3 regions of the Roseibium alexandrii DFL-11 genome follow, and region 2 is predicted to be linked to each of the others. Evidence: riboswitches for the same ligand, from Rfam matches in the RefSeq annotation. Region 2 holds a riboswitch; each other region holds the start of a gene.
The links. A riboswitch is a leader RNA that binds a small molecule or an ion and turns the genes downstream of it on or off. The one in region 2 is predicted to bind S-adenosylmethionine.
Positions count from the first base shown of each region.

Region 1: another riboswitch for S-adenosylmethionine. It lies ahead of SADFL11_RS11935 (O-succinylhomoserine sulfhydrylase); the one in region 2 lies ahead of SADFL11_RS03435 (homoserine O-succinyltransferase).
Region 3: another riboswitch for S-adenosylmethionine. It lies ahead of SADFL11_RS13590 (hypothetical protein); the one in region 2 lies ahead of SADFL11_RS03435 (homoserine O-succinyltransferase).

Region 1 is NZ_CM011002.1:2,568,492-2,574,537, reverse strand. It holds gene SADFL11_RS11965 (hypothetical protein) at 1-223, opposite strand, end outside; tRNA gene SADFL11_RS11960 (tRNA-Gly) at 524-597, opposite strand; gene SADFL11_RS11955 (ion transporter) at 749-1,543, shown strand; gene SADFL11_RS11950 (glycoside hydrolase family 3 N-terminal domain-containing protein) at 1,509-2,777, opposite strand; gene SADFL11_RS11945 (IMPACT family protein) at 2,924-3,490, opposite strand; gene SADFL11_RS11940 (2'-deoxycytidine 5'-triphosphate deaminase) at 3,498-4,634, opposite strand; SAM riboswitch at 4,761-4,840, shown strand; gene SADFL11_RS11935 (O-succinylhomoserine sulfhydrylase) at 4,884-6,046, shown strand, end outside.
Region 2 is NZ_CM011002.1:721,946-727,991, reverse strand. It holds gene SADFL11_RS03460 (DNA polymerase IV) at 1-186, shown strand, start outside; gene SADFL11_RS03455 (cell envelope integrity EipB family protein) at 191-1,072, opposite strand; gene SADFL11_RS03450 (RidA family protein) at 1,333-1,800, shown strand; gene SADFL11_RS03445 (glycerophosphodiester phosphodiesterase family protein) at 1,853-2,614, shown strand; gene SADFL11_RS03440 (GNAT family N-acetyltransferase) at 2,713-4,038, shown strand; SAM-I-IV-variant riboswitch at 4,147-4,266, shown strand; gene SADFL11_RS03435 (homoserine O-succinyltransferase) at 4,301-5,218, shown strand; gene SADFL11_RS03430 (HIT family protein) at 5,323-5,751, shown strand; gene SADFL11_RS03425 (glutathione S-transferase family protein) at 5,817-6,046, opposite strand, start outside.
Region 3 is NZ_CM011002.1:2,937,850-2,943,895, reverse strand. It holds gene SADFL11_RS13625 (ArnT family glycosyltransferase) at 1-448, shown strand, start outside; gene SADFL11_RS13620 (ChbG/HpnK family deacetylase) at 551-1,348, shown strand; gene SADFL11_RS13615 (Crp/Fnr family transcriptional regulator) at 1,555-2,244, shown strand; gene SADFL11_RS13610 (RrF2 family transcriptional regulator) at 2,261-2,671, opposite strand; gene SADFL11_RS13605 (group III truncated hemoglobin) at 2,768-3,241, shown strand; gene SADFL11_RS13600 (hypothetical protein) at 3,254-3,472, shown strand; gene SADFL11_RS13595 (acyl-CoA thioesterase) at 3,703-4,059, shown strand; gene SADFL11_RS13590 (hypothetical protein) at 4,060-4,356, opposite strand; SAM-I-IV-variant riboswitch at 4,397-4,520, opposite strand; gene SADFL11_RS13585 (ABC transporter ATP-binding protein) at 4,581-5,294, opposite strand; gene SADFL11_RS13580 (ABC transporter permease) at 5,296-6,046, opposite strand, start outside.

The sequences.
Region 1 (6,046 bases), 1.8 Mb from region 2:
GTGCTTGAGCGCATGTGACAGCGAAGCTGAGCGCCTCTGCAAAGTCCGCGTGTTCGCGTCGCCAGTTTTCCATCGTCTTGCGACAGATGCCGCAAGCGACCGCGATCTGTGACAGGCTCTTACCCTCCCTGCCGAGTTCGACCGCCAACTCGCAGAATTCCGGATCGTACTTAGAAATCCCGCCCCAATTAGGCGAATACCGCCCGTCCTTCGTCACACCCATTTTCAATCTCCATTACGCCAGATTATGATCAGCATCTAAAAAGTGGTGAGATTGCTGGCATAGTTTCAAAGCTATGCTTTGCTATTCGCTCAATCTTCCGGCGCAGACCGTGATTGTTCGGAACATCAAATATATCACAGTACCCGATAAGTATCATCGAGAAGCATAAGTAATTCTTATGAAATATCAGCGCTAAATGAAACCGGCAGCGCCAAAATGGCTGCCCCCAGCTTGCCCCCAGCAAAAATTTGGCTCTGGAGATTTGCTTGTGGATTGTATTTAAGTAATTGAAAAGATTGATGGAGCGGGTGAAGGGAATCGAACCCTCGTCTTAAGCTTGGGAAGCTTCTGCTCTACCATTGAGCTACACCCGCTGAGCCCATTCTTAGTGCGCCCAGTCCGCCGAACTGTCAAGCGGTGGAATTGTGTTATCCCGCCTGCTGCCATCTTGCCAAGACCGGCCCGAACCTCCATGTTCCGCGCGGCGCAGCGCCATTGGAATTTCTTAAGGCTCCGGAACAGATTATGCGGGAAAAAATCAAAGCCCTGGTTACCTCACGCACGTGGGAATACTGGATCATTGCGATCATCGTCGTGAATGCGATCACGCTTGGACTGGAAACCAGCCCGTTGGTCATGGACCGGTTCGGTACAGTACTGATTGCGATCGACCAGACGATCCTCGGCATATTCGTGATCGAAATCGCGCTTCGTCTGTTTGCGCATGGCTTCCGCTTTTTCAAAGACCCCTGGAGCCTCTTTGATTTTTTCATCGTTGCAATCGCATTGTTGCCGTCCAGCGGCACGCTCTCAGTCCTCCGCTCACTCCGCATCCTGCGTGTTCTGCGCCTGATTTCCGTTGTTCCGTCTCTGCGGCGGGTGATTGGCGGCTTGATTGCTGCCTTGCCGGGCATGGGGTCCATCGTTGTTCTGATGGCGCTGGTGTTCTATGTGTTCGGGGTGATGGCGACCAAACTCTTTGGCGCGTCGTTTCCCGAATGGTTCGGTGATCTTGGCGCATCGCTCTATACGCTTTTCCAGATCATGACGCTGGAAAGCTGGTCCATGGGGATCGTCAGGCCGGTCATGGAAGTCTATCCGCTCTCCTGGATCTTCTTCGTGCCGTTCATCCTGTGCACTGCTTTCACGGTTCTAAACCTCTTCATCGGTATCATCGTGTCCGCCATGCAGGAGGAGCATGAAGCGGAAGCTGATGCCAACCGCCAGGCCATTCATGACGAGACAGGCCTCATTTTGGAAGAAGTCAAAGCCTTGCGGGCCGAGCTTAAGGAGCTGCGCGAGCAGACGATAAAACTGTAGTTGCAACGGTGCGAGAACGGGACCTGTTCTCCAGTTCAAGCCTGAAAGATGCCGTCTCTTGGTTTGGCACCAGGTTCACCCGAAACCGGTGGAGGCGATGTTTTAGGGCGGCAACCCGCGCAGCAGCCTGATCAACCTGTGTTTCACTGATCCGGCCGTCGGTAACGGCGGACATAATGGCAGCGTTGACCCGGTCACCGAGCTCAGGGTCGGTCCGCTCAAAACTGGAAAAGAGCACAACGTCATTTCCGGCTGCGATCGCTTGCACCGCTGCTTCCTCGATCGAATACCTGCCGGCGACCGCATCCATCTCCAGATCGTCCGTGATGATGACAACATCCTTGCCGGCGAGGGCTCTGGCCTCCGCGATCCCCTTTTTCGAAAGAGAGGCTGGTGTTTCTGGCGTGTCGGAAAAACGCGGGTGAACCAGGTGGCCCATCATCACCATGTCCACGCGGTCCTGCCGCTTGAGAACGCGATAAGGCTCCAGTTCGCGCTCGCGCCATGACTGACTGATCACCGGCAAACTGGTGTGGCTGTCCGTCGTTGAAGATCCGTGTCCTGGAAAGTGCTTCAGCGCTGTTGCAATTCCAGCGGCCTGATGGGCCGCGATGAAACCCGCAGCACAATTGGTAACGGTAGTCGGGTCAGCGGAAAAACTTCGCTTTTTCTTGCCAATAATCGGATTGCCCGGGTTGATGTCCACATCAACAACGGGACCGAAATTGACGTTGATATTGTAGGCACCAAGCTGGGCGGCTCTGCGGGCATAATAGGCGCGGACCTTCCGCGGCGCACAATTGCCTGTGGCAGCCGGAAGATCCTTCGCCGCGCTCCAGGTCATGGGATCGCCAAGAGGCGCCAGGCGCTGCACCTGGCCGCCCTCTTGATCAACGGCGATCAACACAGAAGATCCGGAATTTTGATCAGCAAGGTGGTGGGTCAATGTGGTCAGCTGGTCCGGCGTTTGAATGTTGCGGCCAAGCAGCATAACACCGCCGATCCGGCCGCTTGCGAGTTGGCCGCTGACGGCCATGACACCCGGATCCTTCGGGTTGGTGCCGTTAAAACCAACCATGATGAGTTGACCGACTTTCCGCTCCAATGCGCTGGCTTCTGGCCCACCGGAAATGTGCCGATTAGGTCCGGCTTGAAAGAGCGCAATCCACAGTGCCGTGAGGAGAAGAGGGAAGAGCAGCAGCACGGCAGCTAGGGAAAGGGATCGTTTCGTCACTGAAAACAAGCCTTTTACTCCACTCCGCAAAACGGATGCCGATCCCCTGTTCTTGCCAAGGTAGCGCGGCGGGCGAGAGAAAGCGATCTTATCGATCGTCGGGCGAAAGTCATCGTGGCAGCGGACTGCGGCGTGGGCTTGGAGTTCTAATCATCCGCGTTGCCGCCAAGGGCATTCAGGAGATCCTCCGGCCCTTCAACGATCAGGACGACACCGGTTTCTGTATAGTCACGCGAGACCACGTCCAGTCCGAGGCCAGTGATTTTCCGTTCCAACTCGGAACTCGATGCAAAGTTTGCGCTGACACTTTTCCGGGAGAGTTTCTGGAACGGCATCAATTCAGCATGCGCAATCGCGTCTTGGGCAGCGCCTGAATAGGCGCGTGCAAGGCCCCCGCCGCCCAGCTTTGTTCCGCCGAAATACCTTACGATCAGCACCGCACAATTGATCAGGTCTGCGCCCTGCAGGACCCGCAAGGTCGGCATTCCGGACGTGCCGGCCGGCTCGCCATCGTCCTTGCCGCTTTCCTCGATCCGGTCATCATCGAGAAGCCGCCGGTGCGCCGTCACGATATGATTGGCTTTGCGGTGTTCCTTGCGAAGCTCTTCCAGCCGGTTCTCGAACTGCTCAATGGGCACCAGAAAGGCCATAAACCTGGACTTCCGGTCCTCCAAAAAGCCTTCATATTCGCGGGTAATGGTTTTCAAGGACATTAAGGGTTCAGGCGGATGCCTTGAAATGCTTCGAGAGCTTCAAAGCCTGGCCCTGATAGTTGGAGCCGATGCCCTCGCCATAAAGTGTCGCGGGGCGCTCGGCCATGTGCTCATAGACAAGACGGCCAATGGTCTGGCCATGCTCCACGATAAAGGGCACGTCGTGCGACCGGACCTCCAGAACCGCGCGTGATCCGACACCACCGGCGCCCACATGGCCGAAGCCGGGATCGAAGAAACCGGCATAATGCACCCGGAATTCACCGACCAGTGGATCGAACGGCACCATTTCTGCGGCATAATCCGGCGGGACGTGGACGGCCTCCTGGCTGACGAGTATATAGAAAGCGTCTGGATCAAGGATCAGTTCAGCGTTGTGACGGCGGTAGATCGGTTCCCAGAAATCAAGCGGGTCTTGCGCGCCGACCAGATCAACATCAATCAGCCCGGAATGGTGCTTGGCGCGGTAACCGATCAGGCTGCCCGGACCCTCGCCCTCCAGATCAATGGACAGCTGCACGCCGCCGCCGATCCGTTCATTGCCACCGCTCATCAGGGTTTCTGATTTGTGGATGCCTTGAAGATCAGCGTCCGGGATCAGCGATTGCCCCCGCCGGAACCGGACCTGGCTGAGGCGTGAGCCGGAACGCACCAGGATCGGAAAGGTGAGCGGCGAAATTTCCGCATAAAGCGGCCCGGTGTAGCCCGCAGGTATGGTGTCGAATGCCTGGCCATTGTCAGTGATCACGCGGGTGAAAACATCAAGACGCCCAGTGGAACTTTTCGGGTTCGCTGTTGCCGAAATGTCGGGCCGCAGCGCCAGGCTTTCCTGTAACGGAACAATGTAGACGCACCCCGTTTCCAGAACAGCCCCGTCCTGAAGATCGATGGTGTGCAGTTTCAACTGCTCCAGACGGTCCGCCACCTTGATGTCCGGACCTGGCAGAAAACTTGCCCGCACCCGGTAAGCAAAGGTTCCAAGGCGCAGATCGAGGCTTGCAGGCTGAATTTGGCCTTTGACAGGGGGCTGTGCGGCGGAAATTTCCTGCGCTGCGAACATCGCCTGAATGACGCGCTCGGGCAAAATTCCGCTCGCTGCGATCAATGCGCTGCCTGTGGTGGTTTGGTCCGCTGATACGTTCATCAATTCATCCTGCAATCGTCGTCTAACGTCCTTAAAGGATGCGGCTGGTCCCGCCAACTCTCTTTCTGGTCAAACTCAGGAAAACGGCGAGGTAGATTGACCGAAAGCCCATTTTCGCTTAAGTGAAAGCCACCTCGTGGTGATTTGGGCCGGCCGGCTTGCAGCCACGTTAAACAAGTCGCTAAAAAGGCCGGAGGTGCAAACCCCGGTCTTAAGGCTGGGGTTTTTTCGTTTGGAGCGAACATCGACATGACTGACACCAAGAACACCGCCGGAACCAACTGGCGCCCTGCAACCGCGCTCGTTCATGGCGGCACCACCCGCTCACCGTTCGGCGAGACGTCCGAGGCAATGTTTCTGACACAGGGTTTCGTTTACGACAGCGCGGAAGCAGCCGAAGCGCGGTTCAATGGTGAAGATCCTGGATTTGTCTATTCGCGGTATGCCAACCCAACCGTCGCGATGTTCGAAGATCGCATCAAGATGCTGGAAGGCGCAGAAGCAGCGCGGGCAACCGCCAGCGGTATGGCCGCGGTCAACCTCGCCCTGATGGCGTCGGTTAAAGCCGGGGATCATGTGGTTGCGGCGAAGGCCCTTTTCGGCTCGTGCCGGTACATCTGCGAGACCCTGTTGCCGCGCTTTGGTGTTGAGAGCACACTCATCGATGGGACGGACATTGATCAGTGGAAAGCAGCCGTCAAGCCGAACACCAAGGCTCTGTTTCTGGAAAGCCCGACTAACCCGACGCTGGAAGTCATTGACATTGCCGCGGTTGCGGAAATTGCAAAGTCGGTTGGTGCCCGCCTGATCGTCGACAACGTGTTCGCAACGCCGATGTACCAGTCCCCGCTCAGCTTGGGCGCAGATGTGGTCATCTATTCCGCCACCAAACACATTGACGGACAGGGGCGCTGTCTGGGTGGTGTGGTGTTGTCAGATGAAGAGTGGATCACCGAAAAGGTGATGCCTTTTGTCAAGCACACCGGCCCGCACATGAGCCCGTTCAGTGCCTGGGTGCTCTTGAAGGGGCTTGAGACATTGCCGCTGCGTGTGGCGCAGCAGACGAACAGCGCCGGCCAGATTGCGGACTTCCTGGCAGGTCAGTCCAAGGTGAAACGACTGATTTACCCGGGGCGGGACGATCACCCGCAGGCCGAGATTGCCAAGCGCCAGATGCGCGGTGGTGCCACGATGGTGGCGCTTGAAATCGAGGGCGGCAAGGAGGCTGCATTCCGGTTCGTGAATGCGTTGGACCTGATCCGGATCTCCAACAATCTCGGCGATGCCAAAAGCCTGATCACCCACCCGGCAACAACCACCCACCAGTCGATTGGTGAGGAAGCCCGCGCTGAGCTCGGCATTACCGACGGCATGCTACGCCTTTCTGTTGGTCTGGAAGACCCGCAGGATCT
Region 2 (6,046 bases):
GGGGTCAACGACATCTCAGATGCCTCTCAAGCGGATCCAGAGGACCTTCTCGATGCAACGTCGGGACGGAAGAAAAAGGCAGAACTTGCCATCGACAAACTGCGCGGCAAGTTCGGCAACTCAGCTGTCGAGCTTGGCTTGACACATGCCGCGAAACAGGCACGCAAAGCCGCCGAAGACAAGTAGACGATTACTCGCAGTCAGATTTGTCGGTCAGATCTCGAAGTTCCAGCGCCGTCATGGTTCCGGCAATTTTGAAATCGCCGTAATCCAGAACAAGTTTATCGCTCACACCGTTTTCAAACAGCCTGAAGGACAACTGGTAGACGGGTGTCTGTTCGCCGGAATTTTCCTGCGTGGAGGGATCGAAATAAGCAACGGTCACCGGCCAGGATGCAACAGCATCCAAGGCGTCCTGCCGTTCGCCATCAATTTCCGGCACAATGCCTACGGCTTTGGCACCGATGACGGCAGTGGTCCCAAAGACTTTGTCTCCTGTTTCTGCACCATCATAAATGTCGCTTGCGGTGAAATGCCCGCCATCTTGCGCGGTCTTTACGATGTTCATCAGGTGCTCTGTTGGAAACTGAACATCTTGGCCGATCTGCAGAGACTTTTCGTCCGGTTCTTTCAGTTCGACCGCCTTCAAGCCCGTTTCAGTCCGCGCCAGTCCCCGGCTCGATTCGACCAGTTTCTGATCGACATAGGTCTTGGACAGAAATTGGTAACTCTCTGCATCCGGGCCCTCGAACGACGTGGTCTGAAGATCTGTTACCTGAGAGCCACCACTCAGATCCCGGAACTCGGTGACAAACCGGAAATTGACGCTGTACCCTTCGCAAGCATTGCCTGAAAACTCATAGACCATGCGTCCGGAGAGACCTGCAATCCCGGACTGTTGCTCGGTATCGGAAAGCTTCATGTCATAGACAGCTCTATGCGGGGCAAGCTGTATGCCCGCCACTTTGGCAGCTGCTTCACTGGCACCAAAAGTGACAACCACGATGGCCGCCACAGCGCACTTAAATAGAAAAGCAGTTTCAAAAGCCCGGTCTGAAACGGTTCGCCGCATCACTTTTCCTCGTCACCGCCTTTGGAGCGGAAATTTCTTGTTTCTATTCTTTTATTCGGGTTCATGCCGGACTGCCAGCAAGGAATGCCCGGCCCCACCGATAATGTAGGTCACAAAAACAGGCGCAAAACCATTAACTGGACTTTGTTTTGTAACGAGGTGGCGAACAAATACCGCCCCCATCTGCCGGAAATGAGCTTGTCAGTTTCTGCAATTTGGGCCAAGACACCGGCAACTAACCATTTTTATCGGGGACACACATGACCAGCAAAACCGAAGCCCGCTTGGCCGAACTCGGCATCACACTTCCAGATGCCGCCGCACCAGCTGCCAACTACGTGCCTTTTGTCAAGACCGGCAATCAGCTGTTCATTTCCGGCCAGCTGCCGATGGACAGCGGTGCCATCGCCGTGACCGGCAAGCTTGGCGACGGCCTTGAAGTTGAAGACGGACAGAAAGCTGCAAAACTCTGTGCCATCAATCTCCTCGCACAGGCAAAGGCGGCAACTGGGGACCTGGACAAAGTGGTTCGCCTGGTCAAGATCGTTGGTTTTGTGAACTCAACGGGTGATTTCACCGACCAGCCGAAGGTGATCAATGGTGCGTCCGATTTCCTGGTTGAGGCTATGGGAGACAGTGGCCGCCATGCACGTTCCGCAGTCAGCGCTGCCTCACTTCCGTTTGGCGCCGCAGTTGAAATCGAAGCCATTTTCGAGATCGCGGACTAATTCCGCTCTGGCGGGGCCCCGTAAACGCTCCGCCAATTCCGGACAAATCAATATGTCACCAGAACTTGCCGCCATTTTCGCCCGGCCAATCGCGCACCGGGGGTATCACGATGCCAGCAACGGCATCATCGAAAACACTCCAACCGCAATCCAGCAGGCTGTGGACAAGGATTACGGGATTGAAGTTGACGTTCAGCAGACCAGTAATGGTGAAGCGCTCGTCTTTCACGACGATGACCTGGATCGTCTCGCAGATGGCAGTGGGCCGGTTTCCGGGCTGTCTTCAGCAGATCTCGTCAAACTGCAAATGCGCACGGGCACAGACCACTTATGGCTGCTCCAGGATCTTTTTGATCTGGTGGATGGCCGCGTGCCGCTGGTTGTCGAAATCAAGTCCTTGCTCCGGCGCGATGCGCAAGGTGACTTTGTCCGCCGCGTTGTTGATCAGGTCGATGCCTACAAAGGACCAGCCTGCATCAAGACCTTTGATCCGGACATGTTGGCAGTGGCAAAGGAGCACAACAATTCCGTCCTCCGCGGGATTGTGGCAGATGCGGCCCGCCCCGGCCCGGACTACACACGCCACAGCCGGATGGACCGTTTCATTTTGCGCCATCTGCTCCACTTTCCACGCACAAGTCCGCACTTCATCTCCTATGGCGTCAACGATTTGCCGAGCCCCGGCCCCAGCATGATGAAAAAGGTTTTCAAGACACCAATCATGGCCTGGACGGTCCGGACACCGGGACAGTTGGAAGTCGCAAAACGGTTTGCCGATCAAATCGTCTTTGAGGGCTTCGATCCGGATCAATAACGGACGAACATTCTTGGACTGGCATTCCCTCTTGCGGCGCAGCAAAGCGGCTCTACATTCTTGTCAACAACCCTTTTATGGCGGGCCGACATACTGACATGACGTCTTCTATTTCACCGGACAATGAACAGCCGCAAAAACCTGGCGCCGGTGACGCGGAGACGACACTTTCCATTAGACTTCTGTCGTCCCTGGCAGATGTGCCAGCTGACAAATGGGATGCGGTTGCCAATCCCGGCTGGCTCCTCAGCCAAGGTGGAAAGCTGACACGCACACCGGGCGCTGGTGAGTCTCAAGATCTCACTTCCACCCTAGCCCCTGAAGCTGATTCATTTTCTGAAGAAACAGACTTCAACCCCTTCTTGTCTCACGCCTTTCTGGAAGCACTGGAGGCGTCCGGCTGCGCGACACGCCAGACAGGCTGGATGCCCCGGCACATGGTGCTGGAGGATGGTAACGGCGCGGTTCTTGGAGCTGTTCCCGCTTACCTGAAAAGCCACTCCCAGGGCGAATATGTCTTCGATCATGGCTGGGCCGATGCATTCTACCGGGCTGGTGGCGACTATTATCCAAAACTCCAGATATCGGTCCCTTTTACTCCGGCTACAGGCCGCCGGTTTCTGACCAGCCCTGACATCAACCGGGAAGCCGGGCTGCAGGCACTCGCGGCTGGCCTTGTACAGGTTTGCCAACGCACCGGCGCCTCCTCGGTCCACGCGACTTTTTTGACAAAACCGGAATGGCAGTCACTTGGTGACCTCGGCTATCTGCGGCGCACGGATCAGCAGTTCCACTGGGACAACAACGGCTACGACACCTTCGACCAGTTTCTTGGTGACCTCGCCTCGCGCAAACGCAAGGCAATCAAAAAGGAACGCCGCGAAGCACTCAGCGCTGAAGGCCTCGAAATCGAATGGGTTACCGGCAGCGATTTGACCGAGGCCCATTGGGATGCGTTTTACGGATTTTACATGGATACGGGCGCCCGCAAGTGGGGCCGCCCTTATCTCAATCGTGCTTTCTTTTCGCTGATCAGTGAACGGATGGCCGACCGCATTCTTCTGGTTCTGGCAAAACGCAACGGCCGGTATGTGGCCGGAGCCCTCAACTTCATCGGATCGGAAACCCTTTTCGGTCGCCATTGGGGCTGCACCGAACACCATCCGTTTCTGCATTTTGAGCTGTGTTATTATCAGGCAATCGATTTTGCCATTTCCAAAGGACTGAAACGCGTCGAAGCCGGTGCTCAGGGAGCGCACAAGCTCGCGCGCGGTTATCTGCCGCAAACGACCTATTCGGCCCACTGGATTGCTCATGAGGGCCTTCACGACGCAGTTGCGGACTTTCTGGAGCAGGAGCGGCGCGCGGTTCAGCGGGAAAACGAAGCGCTGGCTGAGCATGCCCCCTTCCGGAAAGACAGCTGAACCTTCAATTCGCCACGCGACTGAGATCCAACACCAATTTGCGTCTTTCACAAGATCGGCATTCGTCTGTACAGGGCTTGCCCGATCGCGTCCAATCCATTACCTAGAGACCATCATCAAGAGTTGGGACAGATGCCCCACGCCAACCTGCCGATCCGGGCAAGGTGGTTCTTCGAACAGAAGATGCGGCCCTGAACTTTAAGTTCAAAGGCAACGAATCGGATCGAAGAAAGGCATCTGTCTCTGGTTACAGGACGCGCAAATGCCGATAAAAATTCCAAACGATCTTCCCGGCCGCCCCATTCTGGAATCCGAAGGCGTGATGATCATCCAGGAAGCGGATGCCATGCGTCAGGACATCCGCCCGCTGCGCATCGGTCTTCTCAACCTGATGCCGAACAAGATCAAGACAGAGACCCAATTCGCACGCCTCCTCGGTTCCACCCCACTTCAGATCGATCTGACGCTGGTGCGCATGACCAACCACGTGCCCCGCAACACGCCGACTGAGCATCTGGAAGCGTTTTATCGGCCCTGGGAAGAAGTCCGGAACGAGAAGTTCGATGGGTTCATCATCACCGGCGCCCCGGTCGAGAAGCTACCGTTTGAAGATGTCGGATACTGGCAGGAAATGCGCGATGTGCTGGATTGGACCCAGACACATGTTCATCGCACGCTGACCATCTGCTGGGCCGCTCAAGCGGCCACTTATCACTTTCATGGCATGCCTAAATATGCGCGGGACGACAAGGCAACGGGCGTCTACCGGCAACGTACACTCGCACCGGCCTCGCCGTATCTCCGAGGGTTTTCCGATGATTTCTGTTTGCCAGTCTCACGCTGGACGGAAACCCGAAAGGTCGACATCCCGGACGGCAGCAATCTGATGGTGCTTGCGGAAGATGACGAGACAGGTATGTGCCTTCTGGACGACCCGGAGCATCGCTGCCTGCACATGTTCAACCACATTGAGTATGATACCACGTCTCTAGCAGATGAATTCGAGCGGGACAGCCAGGTATCTGACACGCCGCTCCGGCCACAGAACTACTTTCCGGACGATGATGCCACCCGGCAGCCCGTAAATCGCTGGCGTGCCCACGCGCATCTCCTGTTCGGCAACTGGATCAATGAAATGTATCAGTCCACACCGTTTGATCTGAACGATATCGGGCATTAATCCGGACATTGCCAGGCGTTCTCAACCCTTGTTGTTAAACCGCCTGGCAGAGTACTGTGGCCAACGACATTCGAAGATTTTTCCTTTTAGAGGTACGCATGCCGATCGAAACGCCAGCCTATGATGACCAGAACATCTTTGCCAAAATCATGCGCGGAGAACTGCCGAGCCACAAGGTCTATGAAGACGACAAGACGGTCGTGATCATGGACATCATGCCGCGCGGAGACGGACATGTGCTCGTCATTCCGAAGGCTCCGTCCCGGAATATTCTGGACATTGCGCAAGAGGATCTGAACGCTGTGATGGCCACGGTCCAGAAGATGGCTCATGCCGTTATCAAGGCATTTGGGGCGGACGGCACCACAATTCAGCAGTTTTCTGAACCAGCCGGTGGCCAGGTGGTGTTTCACACCCATGTTCACATCATCCCCAGGTTTGACGGTGTCAAGATGAAGCCGCACACCGGCGAAATGGCAGACAACGATCTTCTTGCCGAACAAGCCGACAAGATCCGCGCCGCGTTGGGCTAGGCCTTAAACCTGCGAAACTGTTCCGGAGGCAGGGTGTAGCGCCTCCGGAACCCCTAAACCTTGCCTCAGCTCGCGGCGGCGATCCGTGCCGGGTTCGCGGCGGCCTCCTGCTCTGAATCGAGCACGGCCTCATTTTCCAAGACACGCTGGAAACTCGGCCGTGCGGTAATCCTCTCGGCATACTCGGTAAAGACGGGCCAGTCCGGCACAAGATCAAACATCAATGTCCAACGCAGAGCAGATCCCCAGAAGATGTCTGCTGCGGAAATCTGATCCCCGAGTATATGGGGTGCTT
Region 3 (6,046 bases), 2.2 Mb from region 2:
TGCCGTTCAGCTCCATGCTGTCTCGGCCTTTACAGGGCAGTTCGCGCGAAAAGATCCGACCCATCAGCTGCGCGGATGGCCGGAAATCGGCGCGGCTTTGGAAGACGTTGTTGGCAAGACGGATGCAGTCTTTGTTCTAACCTCCGGCTATGGCCTTAACGGTCAAATCGACTTTCTCATGAAAGACACGGTGCCGGTTCACCAGTTTACCCAGCGGATCCGCTACATCATGGCGCCACAGCCGCAAGAGGCTGGATTTGATGGCGCTGGGCTTTATGTCGCTGAAAGCCGCCGGGACCAAGCGGATGTCCTCAAGGCTCGGTTTGACGCCGTAGAGCAGGTCGCGGTTTTGGAGAGATTGGTGAAGGGTGTGCCGTTGGAAGAGCTTGTGGTGTACAAGCTCTCAGGCCGGAAAACGGCTGCTCTTGATCCGCTGGAGACCAAGTAACGCCGACTGCATAAGAGACCGACGTCACGATAAGACTTGCAAAACTCTACGAAGTTTTGCAGGGAGGAGCGTGTCGTTTCTTATGTATCTTTGCCGCGCTGTATGAAAAGAATAACGCTTGGAGCCTTGGACTATGGTCTTGCATTCGGGGTTGACCGCGCACTGCGTGATCTCGCCGAGCAGGGGCGTATAAGTGCGCTCGGCGCGCTTGTTGCGACAGAGCTCTGGCCTCGGGAGTTCCGTCCGTTGATCGAAACTGTCAAGGCCTCAAGTTCACGCACACTCTTCGGGATCACGCTGGCCTTTACCGGTGACAGGGTATCGCCCGTCAGCAGCCGTATGCATCAAACCTACGGCGACCGGATGTTCTCGCGTTCAAAGATGAACCGACTGGCGCTTTTGCGACTTCTACCCGATGAGCTGCTTTTGGAAGAAACACTGGCGCAACTGGGCCGGTACACTGTCTTGATGAAGCGGCAGCCGGACTTTGTTGCCGTTAGAGACGGGATGCTGGCTCGTAGCAGTGTGGCCCGAACAGTCTTCAAGGCAATTGGACACGCGGGATTTGATACACCGCCGCTTATCATTTCTCCGGTGCGGTCGGGCCTTAAAACACTTCGGCTTCAACGCTTGGCGAAGCCATACGATCTGAAGTTCTTGCCGAAAGCAGATCCGCTGCCTGAGGTCAGTGACAGGGAAGAATTGCACCGTCTTCTGCACAATCATTTTGACGGGATGGCAGACATGAGCTTTGTAGCCGCTATTCCAGGAAAAGCTGATGACCGGCTGCGCCGCGAGGAACCCAAAGCCAAGATCGCGATCCGGGAGTGTCAGTATGATGTCCTGGCGAGTGACCGTTTCTTTCACACGCTGGAAAAAAAAGATGTTTTCCTGAATTGAGGGCTCGGACAGCAAGCCAAACGAAAAAACGGCTCTGGGGGGAACAGAGCCGTTTTTCGTGGAGGTCCGGAAGAGGGGGAGGGGCAACCCCGCTTCCATGTTTTTCAATATAGGGGTAGTTTGCGCATGGGCACGTGATGCACATCACAACAATGCGCGTATTTCGAATTTGGCCGGTTTGACGGCAATGTCTGCAGGGGGCAGGTGTGGCAAAGATCGATGATTTTCTGAAAAACAGCTTTTCTTTACAAGGGCTTGATTCGGAACTGGCACTTGGGTTGTCAAAACTTGCCCGCCCAATAAAAATGGCGGCCAATGCCACTCTTTTTGAGAACGGGGACCCTGGAAACGGCTGTTATGCCGTTCTGGAAGGCTCTTTGAAGGTGTCGATCCTGTCAGTTGATGGGGATGAGCAGTTGCTTGCGGTTCTCGGGCCGGGCGATCTGGTCGGTGAGCTCGCCCTGCTGGATGGCCGCCCCCGGTCTGCTACGGTCAGTGTGCTGAAAGAGGCGCAACTGGCATTTATTGAAAAATCCGCCTTTGAGCGGTTCGCTGATGAAAATCCTGCCGTGTACCGCCACATGTTGTCGATCGTCGGGAAACGTTTGCGCCATGCCAATGACGTCCTGGCAGCGCGCTCTTTCCTGCCGCTCCCCGGACGCGTTGCGCAGACATTGCTGCAGCTGGCCGAAACATTCGGCAAGCCTCTCGATGATGGCCGCGTCCTGATTCACTACAAGCTGAGTCAGGCGGATATTGCCAACATGGCCGGAGCTGCCCGTGAGAATGTCAGTCGGGTCCTGAACGATTGGAAGCGCTCTGGAACGATCAGCCGGATCTCCGGCTATTACTGCTTGGAACAGGTGGACTTCCTGGAACAAGCGTCAACGCTTTAAGCACGGCACCAAGTTTTCATATCTTCTGTGTGCCGGCCAGGATCGAGCCGAGCGTCTGTTCATTCAGACTGTCGAGAAACGCTTCTGTCGCCCTTGCCATTGCCCCCTTGAGTGCGCATCGGGGCAAGAACGGGCAGCTGGCTGGTTCATCCTTGAGGCACGCTACCACGCCGAGATCAGGCTCAATCAGCCGCACCACATCGCCAATTCGGATGTCATCTGCCTCTTTGGCAATGCGAATACCACCGCCCCGGCCGCGGGTCGTTTCCAGGTAGCCGGCCTTGGCAAGCTGAGCCACGATTTTCATGACATGGGATTTCGCCAGGCCAAGTTGCGCGGTCAACTTGTCCACTGTCTGCGGGGCATCTGATTGGCTGATTGCCATCAGGAGTCTCAAGGCAAAATCACTGGCTTGACTCAGGCGCATTTCCAGAACTTCCAAAACATTCATATTATATGTTGATTTTAGCGCAAGCTTGTGCGATTTAAAAGATGTATTTCAAATGAATGTTATGAGGCTGCGATGCAAATCAAACAATCACTGCTGAAAACAAGTGGCGCTGTCTTCCGCTCAGACGGGGCTTGCGGGGTGCAGTACGCCGAGGTTACTCCCGAGACGATCCGGATCCTTGTGCACTCATTCTATGAGACTTTGCGCCAGCAACCCCATCTCGGCGAGATCTTTGAAAAGCGCCTCGGAGGGCGGTGGCCGGAGCACCTTGAGAAAATGGAACGCTTTTGGCAGTCCGTTCTTCTGAAGAACGGGACGTACAAAGGCAAGCCGGTTCCCGAACATCTGAAGCTAAAGGAAGTGGTCAGCTCGGATTACGGCGACTGGCTTGACGTATTCCGGCCGGTTGCACGCGAGATTTTTGTTCCGGACGTTGCCGAAGAGATCATCGCCATTGCCGAACGGATTGCTCAGAGCCTGTGGCTCGCAACGTTCGGTTTTGCCGGCAGTACACCGCCGGCGGAACTCTTTACTGAACAAGCCTGATAGGAGGGGCTCATGTTACCGGCAATCGTATTGGTGGCCGAAGGTCTGGTTGTTCTGTGGTTCACGGTCTTCATCGGAATGATGGTGTCGATGTACCTGGATTCCAGATCCATGCCGCTGCCGCGTCTCGACGTGGCGGGGCGCACGCTGATTGGCAGCGCCAAACTCGCCTTTGCGGTCGGAATGACCGCTTTGGCTGCACTGACCTATTATGAAATCCCTATGTTCTGAGTTGACAGGAGACACCAATGTTCAATTCAAAATGGGCACATCGTGGCTTACCCATCCTCTTGATCTGGATTGCAGCGCCAATGCCGCTCTGGATCATGGTCATTCTGATGCTGATTATCTGATTGATAGCGTTGTGTTTTGAAGCGGTTGGGCTAGATTCGGTAAAACACGAAACTGGAGCGACCGCTTTGAGTGAAGAAACACCGCAAGAGGAATTGACCCTCCGGACAATGGCGATGCCCGCCGACACCAATGCATCTGGCGATATCTTTGGCGGGTGGGTGCTGTCTCAGATGGATCTCGCCGGGGGGATTGCCGCGGGGCAAAGAGCGCAGGGCCGTGTTGTCACGATCGCCGTCGACAAGATGAAATTCATCCGCCCAGTCCATGTCGGAGACGTCTTGTGTGTTTACACAAGTGTTGGCCGCGTCGGGACTAGCTCCATGGAGATTAAACTGGAGGCTTGGGCTCTGCGGCACCGTTTCGGCGGCCGGGAAAAAGTCACCGAAGCGATTTTCACGATGGTCGCCGTTGATGACCAAGGCAAGCCGCGTCCAGTCCCCAAGGACATTCCGGCTCCGCAGTAATCAGGCGCGCAAGGATCTGCGCGCCAGCAGGTCCGCAAACAGCTCCTCATCGACGGCACAAATGCAGCCATTGGCCCAAAGGCGCAACAGTGCTTGTAAGCGGTCAACCCGCTCATGCTGGGTCAACCGGCGTTTGTGGCGTGGCAGTCCGCCATACACCCGGATGGTCTTCATGCGGGCCAGCACACAATCTTCCGCCGTTGATTGCCAGATCTCGGCCGCTGTTTGGTCGGCCGCTTCGGCGTCCTGGTATCTGATCAACTCGGCCGCTTGTCCGGCCAGCGCATCTTGAAACAAAAAATCCTCCATCGGTTACCCGAGGAGGACTGGCGCATGAAAACTACCGCTTCGTTGCCGCGCAGCCACTTTTGAGTGTCTGGACGGCCGCATCCCTGTTGCGGAAACCACCTTGCCCGGTCGGCAGGTTGGCGAGGGCGCCAGCCCTTCTCTTGATGATGGCGGGCTTATGCCATGAGTTCCGTTTTTTGGCAAGTCATCCAAGAACCGAAGGATTCCAAATGTTATTGATCGCGGTCATAGTCGATTTTTCCATCGACCAGATGAATGCGCCGCTGCATACGACCGGCAATATCCATGTCGTGCGTCACGGCTATCACTGTGGTTTTTTGCTGATCGACGATCGACTGGAGCGCAGTAAAGACCTGTTCTGTGGCGACAGAATCGAGGCTGCCGGTCGGCTCGTCCGCAAGGATCAGGTCCGGTGCATTGGCAAGGGCTCGTGCAACGGCGACGCGTTGACGCTGCCCGCCGGACAATTGGGCAGGTTGCCGGCTCAAAAAGTCCTCCAGACCGAGGTCTTCCAAGAGACCCGCCGCGCGGTCTTTTTGCTCAGTTGCAGCCAATGCGCCGAGTTTTTGCATCGGAATCATCACGTTCTCCAGAGCGGTGAATTCCGGCAAGAGAAAGTGAAACTGGAAGACAAAGCCGATCTTTTCCAGCCGCAAATGGGCCGTTTCGGACTTCGATAAATCGTGCGTCTTGCGGCCGCCAATCAGGACTTCGCCCTCCGTCGGCCGATCCAGAAGTCCAAGCAGATACAAGAGGGACGATTTTCCGGAGCCGGATGGGCCGGTGATTGCGACGAACTCCGATGTGCCGATCGAAAACGAGATGTCCTCTACAAGGGTGACCGGAACTATGGCTGGAAGAATGCGGGTTAAGCCTCGCGTTTCCAAAAGTGGGGCAGGGGTGCCGTGGATTGGGGCAATGCTCATGTCAGGTTGCGCCCCGGATGATGTCGACAGGATTGAGCGCGGCGGCCTTTCTGGCCGGTACAAAACCGGCAATGCCCGCTGACAGAAGCGCCAAGCCACTGGCGATCACGTAATGCACATGAGAAAAGTATATCGGCAGACGGGTCATTTCGATGTCGGTGGTGACCTCAAATTTGATTGTTGCCAAGTAAGTCGACAATCCAAATCCGAGTGCTGACCCGACAAGTGCTCCGAGTACACCGATCACCAAACCCTCCATAACGAAGATCTGCTGGATGTCGGGTTCCGGAAACCCCAGCGATTTCAAGATGGCAATGTCCCGGGCCTTTTCGTGCACGATCGTTGAAATGATGTTGTAGATCCCGAATCCGGCGACCAGAAGAATGCCGCCGACAGCGGTAAACATGATCACGTTGCGGACAAAGAAAGCCTCCATCAGACCCTCATTGGCCTCTTCCCAGGAAATCGCCTTGTAGCCTAACTGCCGTTCAGCCCGTGCGGCAATGGCGACGGCCACATCAATGTTCCTCAGCCGGATCGTGATGGCGTTGATGATGTCGGGTTTTTCCAGAAGGATCTGGACGGCTTTGAGAGGCGCATAGGCGAGGCTTTCGTCGCTAGTGGTGATCCCGGTATGGAACAGGCCGACAATCTTGAACCGTTTCGCGACCCCGTTTGCTGAGGTCAACGTGACCGTGTCTCCAAGATCGGCACCAAGCCGTTCGGCCGCCTTGTCGCCAAGAACCAATCCG